2 regions of the Streptomyces sp. NPDC058295 genome follow, and region 1 is predicted to be linked to the other one. Evidence: riboswitches for the same ligand, from Rfam matches in the RefSeq annotation. Region 1 holds a riboswitch; the other holds the start of a gene.
The links. A riboswitch is a leader RNA that binds a small molecule or an ion and turns the genes downstream of it on or off. The one in region 1 is predicted to bind cobalamin.
Positions count from the first base shown of each region.

Region 2: another riboswitch for cobalamin. It lies ahead of ACFVYS_RS04210 (CbtB-domain containing protein); the one in region 1 lies ahead of ACFVYS_RS19210 (prenyltransferase/squalene oxidase repeat-containing protein).

Region 1 covers NZ_JBHVYO010000016.1:113,006-117,702, forward strand. The annotation lists gene ACFVYS_RS19200 (energy-coupling factor transporter transmembrane component T) at 1-202, opposite strand, end outside; gene ACFVYS_RS19205 (SCO2322 family protein) at 195-884, opposite strand; gene ACFVYS_RS19210 (prenyltransferase/squalene oxidase repeat-containing protein) at 881-2,128, opposite strand; cobalamin riboswitch at 2,251-2,392, opposite strand; gene ACFVYS_RS19215 (phosphotransferase) at 2,470-3,156, shown strand; gene ACFVYS_RS19220 (serine/threonine-protein kinase) at 3,157-4,697, opposite strand, start outside.
Region 2 covers NZ_JBHVYO010000003.1:22,793-27,489, reverse strand. The annotation lists gene ACFVYS_RS04215 (enoyl-CoA hydratase/isomerase family protein) at 472-1,566, shown strand; cobalamin riboswitch at 1,625-1,772, shown strand; gene ACFVYS_RS04210 (CbtB-domain containing protein) at 1,809-2,030, shown strand; gene ACFVYS_RS04205 (CbtA family protein) at 2,056-2,817, shown strand; gene ACFVYS_RS04200 (MFS transporter) at 2,963-4,219, shown strand; gene ACFVYS_RS04195 (FAD-dependent oxidoreductase) at 4,396-4,697, shown strand, end outside.

The DNA of each region.
Region 1 (4,697 bases):
TGAGGAGGAGACCGAGGAGGAGCGGGTTGGTGGTGCGGGTGGCGGCGGTGCCGAGACCGAGCGCCCACAGCCACCAGGCGGCCGGGTGGAGCGGGGCGCGGCGCGCACGGGGGTGACGGTCGGCCTTCGACCGGCGGTCGGCCGTCGGCCCGGCGTCGCGGGTGGCGGGGTGGAGCGGGGTGCGCGGGCGGGCGTCAGCCATCCCTGCGGGATCCTCGCCGCCGGGCCTGCCAGACCGCCGCCGCGCCCAGCACCGCCACCGCCGCCGCGCCCGCGTACAGGCCCACGGACGGTCCGCCGTCCTCCTTCTGCTTCGTCGTCCTCTCCGATTCGTTCGCCGGTTCCGGCTGCGCGGCGGACGTCGGCCGGTCCGTTCCCGGCCCGGACACCTGCTCGCCGCAGCCCGTCTCCGGATACCCCGCGATCGCGCACAGCAGGGCGTTGGTGTCGTAGCGCAGGGGTTTGGCGACCGAGGCGAGGGCCTCGGCCGTCGTCGCGTCGGGGGAGACCCGGGCGCAGGCCGTGCGCGGCGACGGCGGGGTCTCGCCGCTCGGGGCGTCGGCCGCCGCGCCGAAGTCGATGACCAGGGCCACCCGCTTCGTGCCGTCCCGCTCGGGCGTCTTCGCGCAGATCGCCGCGAAGGAGGCCGCGCCGCGCGGCTGCGACGCGTCCTGGGAGTCCGCGCTCACCGCGAACCGGAAGCCCTGGACGTCGCCGTCGGCGGGGCGGGCGGTGGACGGGCCCTGGGTGGCGTACGTCCAGCCGTCGCCCGAGCGGTCCCAGAAGGACCAGTAGCGGTAACCGGCGGCCTGGGCCGACTGGACCGCGCCGGTCAGCGACAGCAGCAGCGCGGCGAGGACGAGGGCGGCGCTCCGGCGCGTCACGGCCGCTGCTTCCTGCCACGGACACTGATCAGGAAACCGATGCCGATACCGACGACGAGGAACACACCGACGATCCACCAGACGCCGTAACCGGAATCCGAGTCGTCCTTCTTGTCGGCGTCGGCGTCGGCGCCGGTGTCGGTTCCGGTGGCCTTCGTCGCGGCCTGGGGGGCGGGGCCCGTCGCGTTGAGCAGGCCGACCAGGTCGGTGTCGCCGAAGTGGCGGGGGTCGGCGCCCATGGCGTGGGCCGCGAAGATCAGCTGGGCGTAGGCGGCGGGGCCGCTCTGCTTCGCCCAGCCTGCGGAGTTCTGTTCGAGCCAGGCGAGGGGCTTCTTCGCCTGCTCGGTCGCACCCTGCGCGGCGAGGGCGACGACGGCGTCGGCGGTGTTGCCGTAGTCGGGCTGGTCCTCGGCGCCGGGGAGAGCGGAGTCCAGGTGGCCGTCCTCGCCGATCGCGTCGGCGAGGTAGACCGAGCCGTTGCGGGCGAGTTCGTCCGGGGTGAGCGGGGCTGCGGAGCCGGCGCAGGTGAAGACTTCCTCCCGCACCTTGCCCGCCGTCGTCACGAACCCCTTGCCGAGGACGCCGAGCACGCCCGCCGCCGTCGCGTCCGCGTTCGCCGCGAGGGCGCCCTTCTTGTCCGGCTGGTACGCGAACGCGCCGTCGCCTGCCTGGTCGCAAGGGATGGAGAGCTTCAACAGCGCGTCGTAAGGCGACTTGCCGGCCTTCTTCACCTCCGAAGGCTTCTCCCCGGCCGCCGCGATCGCCCCTGCCACCACGGAGGTCGAGTTGGCGTCGCTCGCGCCGCCGGGGGTGTAGCCCCAGCCGCCGTCGGCGTTCTGGACCGACTTCAGCCAGCCGACGGCCTTCTCGGTGGCGGCCTGGTGGCCACCCAGCGCGGCCAGCGCCTGGACGGCAGCCGCCGTGCTGTTGGTGTCCACCATCAGCTTGGCGTCGCACGCCTTGGCGGTGTCCGCGCGGAACGCGGCGAAGGCGCCGGTCGCGCACTGCTGGCCGGTCAGCCAGGCCACGGCCCGGTCGGCCGGGGTGACGCCCGTGGTCCGCTGCGCGAGCAGGGCCAGCGACTGGCGCCAGACCCCGTCGTACGTCGGGTCGGTGGTGCCGTACAGGCCGTCGGGTATCGCCACCGACGGGGTGGGGGACGGGGTGGCGGCGACGGCGGGGACGGCGGCACCCAGCACGACGGTGGCGGCGGCCAGAGCGGCGGCGCTGCGGCGGATGTTCATGATCGGCGGGTGCCTCTCCCGGTCGGTGAGGTCACGCAGCCGGGCAGCACGGGACATCCCGGCGGCTCGGCTCCGTATACCTCGACGGTGCCGTGCGAACGGCGGGCCTGCCGACGCACGTGAGCCGGTCACGGTCCCGTACCGGGCGATCCGGCTTGCCACCGCGCCGACTTGGACGGCTCGGACGGCTCACGGTTGCGGGTCAGCGCCGGAATTGCACCGGCTTCCCCCTGTACGGGCGTGATGACGACGCGGCCACTCTACCGGCAGGTAGCCGGACGTCTGAGGGGTGGCTGTGAAAGCGCCCGGGACGGGGTGGGAGCCCTCGATATGTTGTGACCATGACCCATACGGGGAGGGTGCCGGGCGGGCTGCCGACCGGGGTGCCGGGCGGGCTGCGGGGAGCGCTGCCGGGTCGGCTGCTCGGCTCGGGCCGAACGGCCGATGTGTACGAGATCGACGAGGCGTGGGTGCTGCGCCGCGACCGGGAGGGCCGGGAGGACTCGGCCGTCCTCGCGGCGGTGATGACACACGTGCGCCGACACGGCTACCCCGCACCCGCCGTACGGCCCTCCGGCGCACGCGCCGACCTGGTCATGGAGCGGCTGAACGGGCCGACGATGCTCCACGCGTTCGGGGCGGGCACGCTGGACGCCGAGGAGGCGGGGGCCGTCCTCGCCCGGCTGCTGCGCGAGCTGCACGCCCTGCCGGGACGGGTCTCGGCCGACGCCGGCATCCTGCACCTGGACCTCCACCCGGACAATGTGATCCTCACGCCCGACGGCCCCCGGGTGATCGACTGGGCCAATGCGGAGGAGGGCGATCCCGGGCTCGACTGGGGCATGTCCGCGGTGATCCTCGCCCAGGTGGCCGTCTCTCCCCAGCCCATCGCCGACCCCCGCGACCTCACCGAGGAGGGCCTGGCGGAGGCCCTGCGGAGGCGGGCGGCCAACCCGACGATGAGCCGTGAGGAGACGGAACTCCTCGTACCGGCCGCCGAGTTGATCAGGTCGACGGCCGGCCGCTGACTAGGCCGCCCGCCAGACCGTCATGTCCGCGGTCACGAACGCGATGTCCGGCAGCGCGGTCGACTTCACCTGGATCACGAGCAGTGCGATGTCCCCGGAGGGGTGCTTGACGCAGATCTCGCTGCCGGCCGCCGCCGCGGCGAGCGGGAGCCGGTGGCTCTTGGCGCCGGTGAGGACGATGCGGCACGAGTCGAGAGAGCCGCCGGGGTCGCCGTACAGCATGTTGAACACGCTGGTGTCGCTCTCCAGCGCGCAGCCGGTCTGCTTGCAGCTGAAGCGGATGTCGCCCTTGCTGTCCTCGCGCCGGACCGGCTCCTTGACGTCCAGTGAGGTCTTCGCGTCCAGCCACTGGAGGGGATACGCGGTGGCCTGCGGCGTCTTGGGCACGGTCGAGGAGGATCCCGACCCCTGTGATGTCCGGTCACCGGCCGCCGAGTCCGGCGCGGCTGTCGACGAGGAGCCCGGCGAGGGCGCCGAGGACCGTGCGGACCCGGACGGGCCGGGCGTCGAGGAGGCCCCGGCCGTGTCCCGGTGGCTGAGCCGGTCCGCCGCCTCCACGACCGTCCACGTCAGGCCGGTCAGCACCACCGCGCCCGCGGTCACGGCGGCGGCCGTGACCAGCGCGGTGCGCCGACGGCGGGCCGGCCGCCCGTCCGGCCGCGTGAGCTGCGACCGGACCGGCGCGATCAAGGGCATCGCATGGTGGGACATCCCGTGCGAGGCCATCGCGTTCGAGGGCACCGTGTGCTGGGTTTCGTGCTGCGGTGTCTTGTGCACCGGCGTCTTGTGCGAGGGCTGCGGGATCAGGGGCAGCGTGTGCACCGGGGTGGGATCGGGGACCGGAGACGGAACCGACACCTCCGGCCCGGTGACCTCCCGCCAGACGGCCGGCCCGGCGCCGTTGTCCGCGTCCCCGTCCAGGCGTCTCCTGCACCACGCGACGATCTCCGCAGGGGTGACCCGCTCCGCCGGATCGGCGGCCAGGCAGCGGGCGATCAGCGGACGGAGCGGTTCGGGCAGCAGGAACAGGTCGGGTTCCGAGTGCACGATCCGGTACAGCACGCTGACCGAGGGGCCGTCCCCGTACAGCGGCTCGCCCAGGGCCGCGAACGCCGCCGTCTGACCGAGCGCGAACACGTCGGTCGCCGCGGTGACCTCACTCGCGGTCGCCTGCTCGGGAGCCATGAACTGCGGTGTGCCGACGGCGAGGCCCGTGGCGGTGTTCGAGGTGACGTCGGAGGCCAGCGAGATGCCGAAGTCGATCACGCGCGGCCCGTCGGCGGCCAGCAGCACGTTCGACGGCTTCAGGTCCCGGTGCACGATCCCCGCATCGTGGATGGCCTGGAGCGCCTCCGCCACCCCCGCCATCAGCCACAGCACCGCGGGCACCGGCAGCGGCCCGCGCCGGGCGACCGCCTCCGCCAGCGAGGGGCCGGGCACGTACAGCGTGGCCAGCCAGGGAGGCACGCCGTCCGCGTCGGCGTCGATCAGCTCGGCGGTGTACGCGCCGCGGACCCGCCGGGCGGCTTTGATCTCCCGGC
Region 2 (4,697 bases), on a different contig from region 1:
GCGTCGGGGCGAGCCCTGTCCGTCGCGTCCTGCGACCGCTTGCGCGGCGGTGACGGCGCGCGTGTCCATCGCCACGACCGCGGCCCGCACGGGCCTGCCCCGCCCGTCGGTGGCGTACGGTCCGTCGCCGTGCCCGGCCGGCCCCTCGAGGGGGACGGACCGCCCCGCGTCCGGGCCCACCCGGGCGAGCCAGGCGGCGATGGCCTGGTAAGCGGCCCTCCGCCCGTCGTCCCTGTCCCGCTCGACCCAGCGGGGCCGCGGGGTGTCCAGCGGCAGGGTGCCGCCGCGAGCGCCGGTCCACGCGCCACCGCTCACTCCGTAAGCGGCCGGCTTCGACGGCAGGGGCCGGCGCTACCGCGGCGACCATGGAGTAGGGAAGATCGTCCATGACCTGTGCGTCCAGCGGATCCTGGAAGGAAGCAACGAGATCATGCGCGTCATCGTGGCCCGCGGCCTGACGGAGGCATCCGGATGAACGACATCGAGGAACCCGTCCTGCTGCACACCACCGGCCGAGCCGCCCACATCACGCTCAACCGACCCAGGGCCATCAACGCCCTGAACCACGCGATGGTGCGCCGCATCGACGGCGCGCTGACGGCATGGGAGCGCGACCCGGCCGTCGAGACCGTCGTCCTCTCCGGTGCGGGGGAGCGTGGCCTGTGCGCGGGCGGCGACATCCGCGCCGTCCACGACGACGCCCGCGACGACGACGGCACCGCGTCGGCCGCCTTCTGGCGCGACGAGTACCACCTCAACGCCCGCATCGCCCGCTACCCCAAGCCCTACGTCGCCCTGATGGACGGCATCGTGATGGGAGGCGGCGTCGGCGTCTCCGCGCACGGCAGCGTCCGGGTCGTCACCGAGCGGTCGAGGATCGCGATGCCCGAGACCGGCATCGGCTTCGTGCCGGACGTCGGCGGCACCCACCTGCTCGCCCGCGCCCCGGGCGAACTGGGCACCCATCTCGCCCTGACGGGTGCGCAGATCGGCGCCGGGGACGCGGTGTCGTGCGGGCTGGCCGACCACTACGTACCGTCCGCTTCGCTCCGGCAGTTGGCCGACGACCTCGCCGAGCTGCCGGTACGGGAAGCCCTGGACCGGCGGGTACAGCCCTCGCCGGCGGGCGAGTTGGCCGGCCACCGGGCGTGGATCGACACCTGCTACGCGGCCGACACCGTCGAGGAGATCGTCCGACGGCTGTTCGCGCACGGCGACCCGGCGGCGAAGGAGGCCGCGGAGACCCTCCTGACCAGGTCGCCCACCTCGCTCAAGGTCACCCTGGCCGCCCTGCGCCGTGCCCGGCGGCTCGGCTCGCTGGAACGGGTGTTGGAACAGGAGTACCGCGTCTCCTGTGCGGCCCTGACCACGCCCGACCTGGTCGAGGGCATCCGCGCCCAGGTCATCGACAAGGACCGGGACCCGCGTTGGTCGCCGGCCACCCTCGCCGAGGTCACCGAGGCCGACGTCGAGCGCTTCTTCACCCCGCTCGGCGCGCGCGAACTCGGCCTCGCCCGACCCGACACCACCGCGGAGGAGCTCCGCCGGGCGGGACCGGCGCGGTGATCCGGGCCACCTGGCCGTGGAGAGCGGAATCACGCCAGGTGGGGCGGTATTGGCCAGGGGCCCGACACGCGGTACCGTCGCTCTGATATCGACGACGGCGAGACGGAAGCCGGTGAGAACCCGGCACGGTCGCGCCACTGTGGACGGTGTACCCCGATGGGGCACACACCGCGAGTCAGACCCGTGGCCGTCGTCATGTGCACCACCGAGATGGGACGCGAACTCCCAGAGGAGGTCCTGCCATGGCGCAGCATGTCGCCCAGCCGACTACCACCACGCCCGTCGTACCCGCCAAGTTGCCGCTGAAGGACATCGCCCCGTGGGCGGTCTTCTTCGGCGTCCTGATGCTGGTCCTGCTGTACTTCGTCGGCGCCGAGCAGGGCGCGACAGCCGTCGTCTCCGGCGAGGACGTTCACGAGTGGGTGCACGACGCCCGCCACCTGCTCGGTTTCCCCTGCCACTGATCCCGAGGGGAAGCCCGGCACACCCATGAACTCCGCAACGGTAAGAAACCTCCTCGTGCGGGGCATGCTCGCCGGCCTCGGTGCCGGCGTGCTCGCCCTGATCGTCGCCTACTTCCTCGGTGAGCCGAACGTCGACAGCGCGATCGGCTTCGAGGAGTCCCACGCCGCGGGCCACGAGCACCACGAGGTGGAACTCGTCTCCCGCAGCCTGCAGTCCACCGCCGGTCTCGCCACCGGCGTGCTGATCTACGGGGTGGCCTTCGGCGGCATCGCCGCCCTCGCCTTCTGCTTCGCCCTCGGCCGTGTCGGCCGTTTCAGCCCCCGGGCCACGGCACTTCTGCTGTCGGGGACCGCCCTGCTCGCCGTGTACGTCGTGCCGTTCCTGAAGTATCCGGCGAACCCGCCCGCGGTCGGCGACGCCGACACCATCGGCAAGCGCACCACCCTGTACTTCCTGATGATGGTGCTCAGTGTGCTGCTCGCGGTCGCCGCGGTGATCCTGGGCAAGCGGCTCGCACCGAGGCTGGGCACCTGGAACGCCACCGTCGCGGCCGTCCTCGGCTTCGTGCTCGTCATCGGGCCGGCCTACGAGTTCCTGCCCGCCGTCAACGAGGTGCCGAGCGACTTCCCGGCCGCCCTGCTGTGGCGGTTCCGTCTGTCCGCCCTCGCCATGCAGGTCACGCTCTGGGCAGGCTTCGGCCTCGTCTTCGGCGAACTGGCCGAACGGCTGCTGCACCCCGAGCCCGCCACGGTGACCGCGGGCACGCCGGTGACCGCCCCACACTGACCCGACCGCACGACGATCCGACGAAAGGGCCCACGGAATCATCCCGGGGGCCTTTTCGCGTTCGCGAACCGACGCCGGATCAGCGGCCCGAGGACCGCGCGAAGATGGTGCCATGAACATCCAACCGGCCGTCCGTGCACGGCAGATGCCCGCCGGGCTCGTCGCACTCGCTCTCGGTGGATTCGGGATCGGTCTGACCGAGTTCGTGATCGCGGGGTTGCTTCCGCAAGTGAGCCGCAGCCTTGCGGTGTCCGAGGCCGCGGCGGGATGGCTGATCTCCGGCTACGCCCTGACGGTCGCGGTCGGCGCGATCGTGGTGACCGCCGCCACCGCCGGGCTGCCCCGCAAGGCGGTTCTCACCGGGTTGGTGGCCCTGTTCGTCGTCGGCAACCTGCTGTCCGCCGTCGCACCGAACTACTCGCTGATGATGCTCGGCCGGGTGGTCGCGGCGCTGTGCCACGGCTCGTTCTTCGGCATCGGCTCGCTCGTCGCACGGCGCATGGTCGCCCCCGAGCGGGCGTCACGGGCGGTGGCGGTGATGTTCGCCGGGCTGACGGTCGCGAACGTGCTGGGCGTGCCGTTCGGCGCCCTCGTCGGCGAACGCTGGGGCTGGCGCGCCACGTTCTGGGCGATCACCGGCATAGGTGTCGTCGCCGCGGTCGCCATCGCCGTGTGCGTACCGGGCTGGGCCGGCGAGGTGAACCGGCCGCGTCCCTCCGACGCCTCCCACACGTCCGAGGCCTCCGGGAAGGCCACCGGCCGGCCGGACACGCCGCGTACCCAGCTGCGTGCCTTCCGGTCGGCGCAGGTCTGGCTGACCCTGGCCGCCACCGCGCTCGGCTACGGCGGGATGTTCGGCGCGTTCAGCTACCTCGCCTACACCTTCACCCGGGTCACCGGCTTCTCCAGCACCGATGTCGCCTGGCTGCTCGTCGTGTACGGCAGCGGCCTCGTGATCGGCAACATCGTCGGGGGACGAGCCGCCGACCGCGATCGCGACCTCACCCTGATCGCTTCGCTGGCCGGTCTCACCGTCACGCTCGCCGTGTTCGGGCTGCTGGCCGCCGACCCCGCCGCGTCGGTGGTCCTCGTCTTCCTCACGGGGCTCTTCGGCTTCGCGAGCGTCCCCGGCATGATCACCCGGGTCACCGACCATGCCCACGGGGTGCCGCTCGCCGCCGCCGCCAACGTGTCCGCCTCCAACATCGGCAACGCCCTGGGCGCCTGGCTCGGCGGCGCCGCCATCAGCGCCGGCCTCGGCTACACCGCACCGCTGTACGTCGGCGCCGCCATCGTCCTGAGCGGACTCGCCGTGATGATCGTCGCCGCCCGTCGAGCGGACCGGCGGGTGAGCGACACCACCGACCTCGGCCTCGCCCAGGACCGGGCGTCCGCGGGCTGAGGGCCTCGCGTGCCGACCTCCGGTGAACCGTCCGCCGTCCGCCGTCCGCCCGCGGCGAGGCCCACCCCGGCCCACCCCCACCTGGAACCCGAGGACCTGATCGCCCTTACGATCGAGGTTGCTGTCATGGCCCGCGTTCCGCTCGCGGGCACCGACCGGATCCCCGGGGAGGGACTGTGATCGCCGTCGTCGGCGCCGGACTCATGGGCGCGGCCACCGCCTGGCAACTGGCCCGCCGAGGCCACGAGGTCACGCTCGTCGAGGCGTACGACATCGGTCACCGGCACGGAAGTTCGCACGGCAGCTCACGGATCTTCCGGCGGGTGTACGCCGACCCCTTCTACATACGGCTGACCGGACAGGCCCGCGAGCAGTGGCGGGAGCTGGAGGACGACGGTTCGGCCTCCTTGCTGCGCACGACCGGTGGGCTCGACATGGGCGAGGACCAGGACCTGAAGGCGCTCGCCGACCTCCTCGG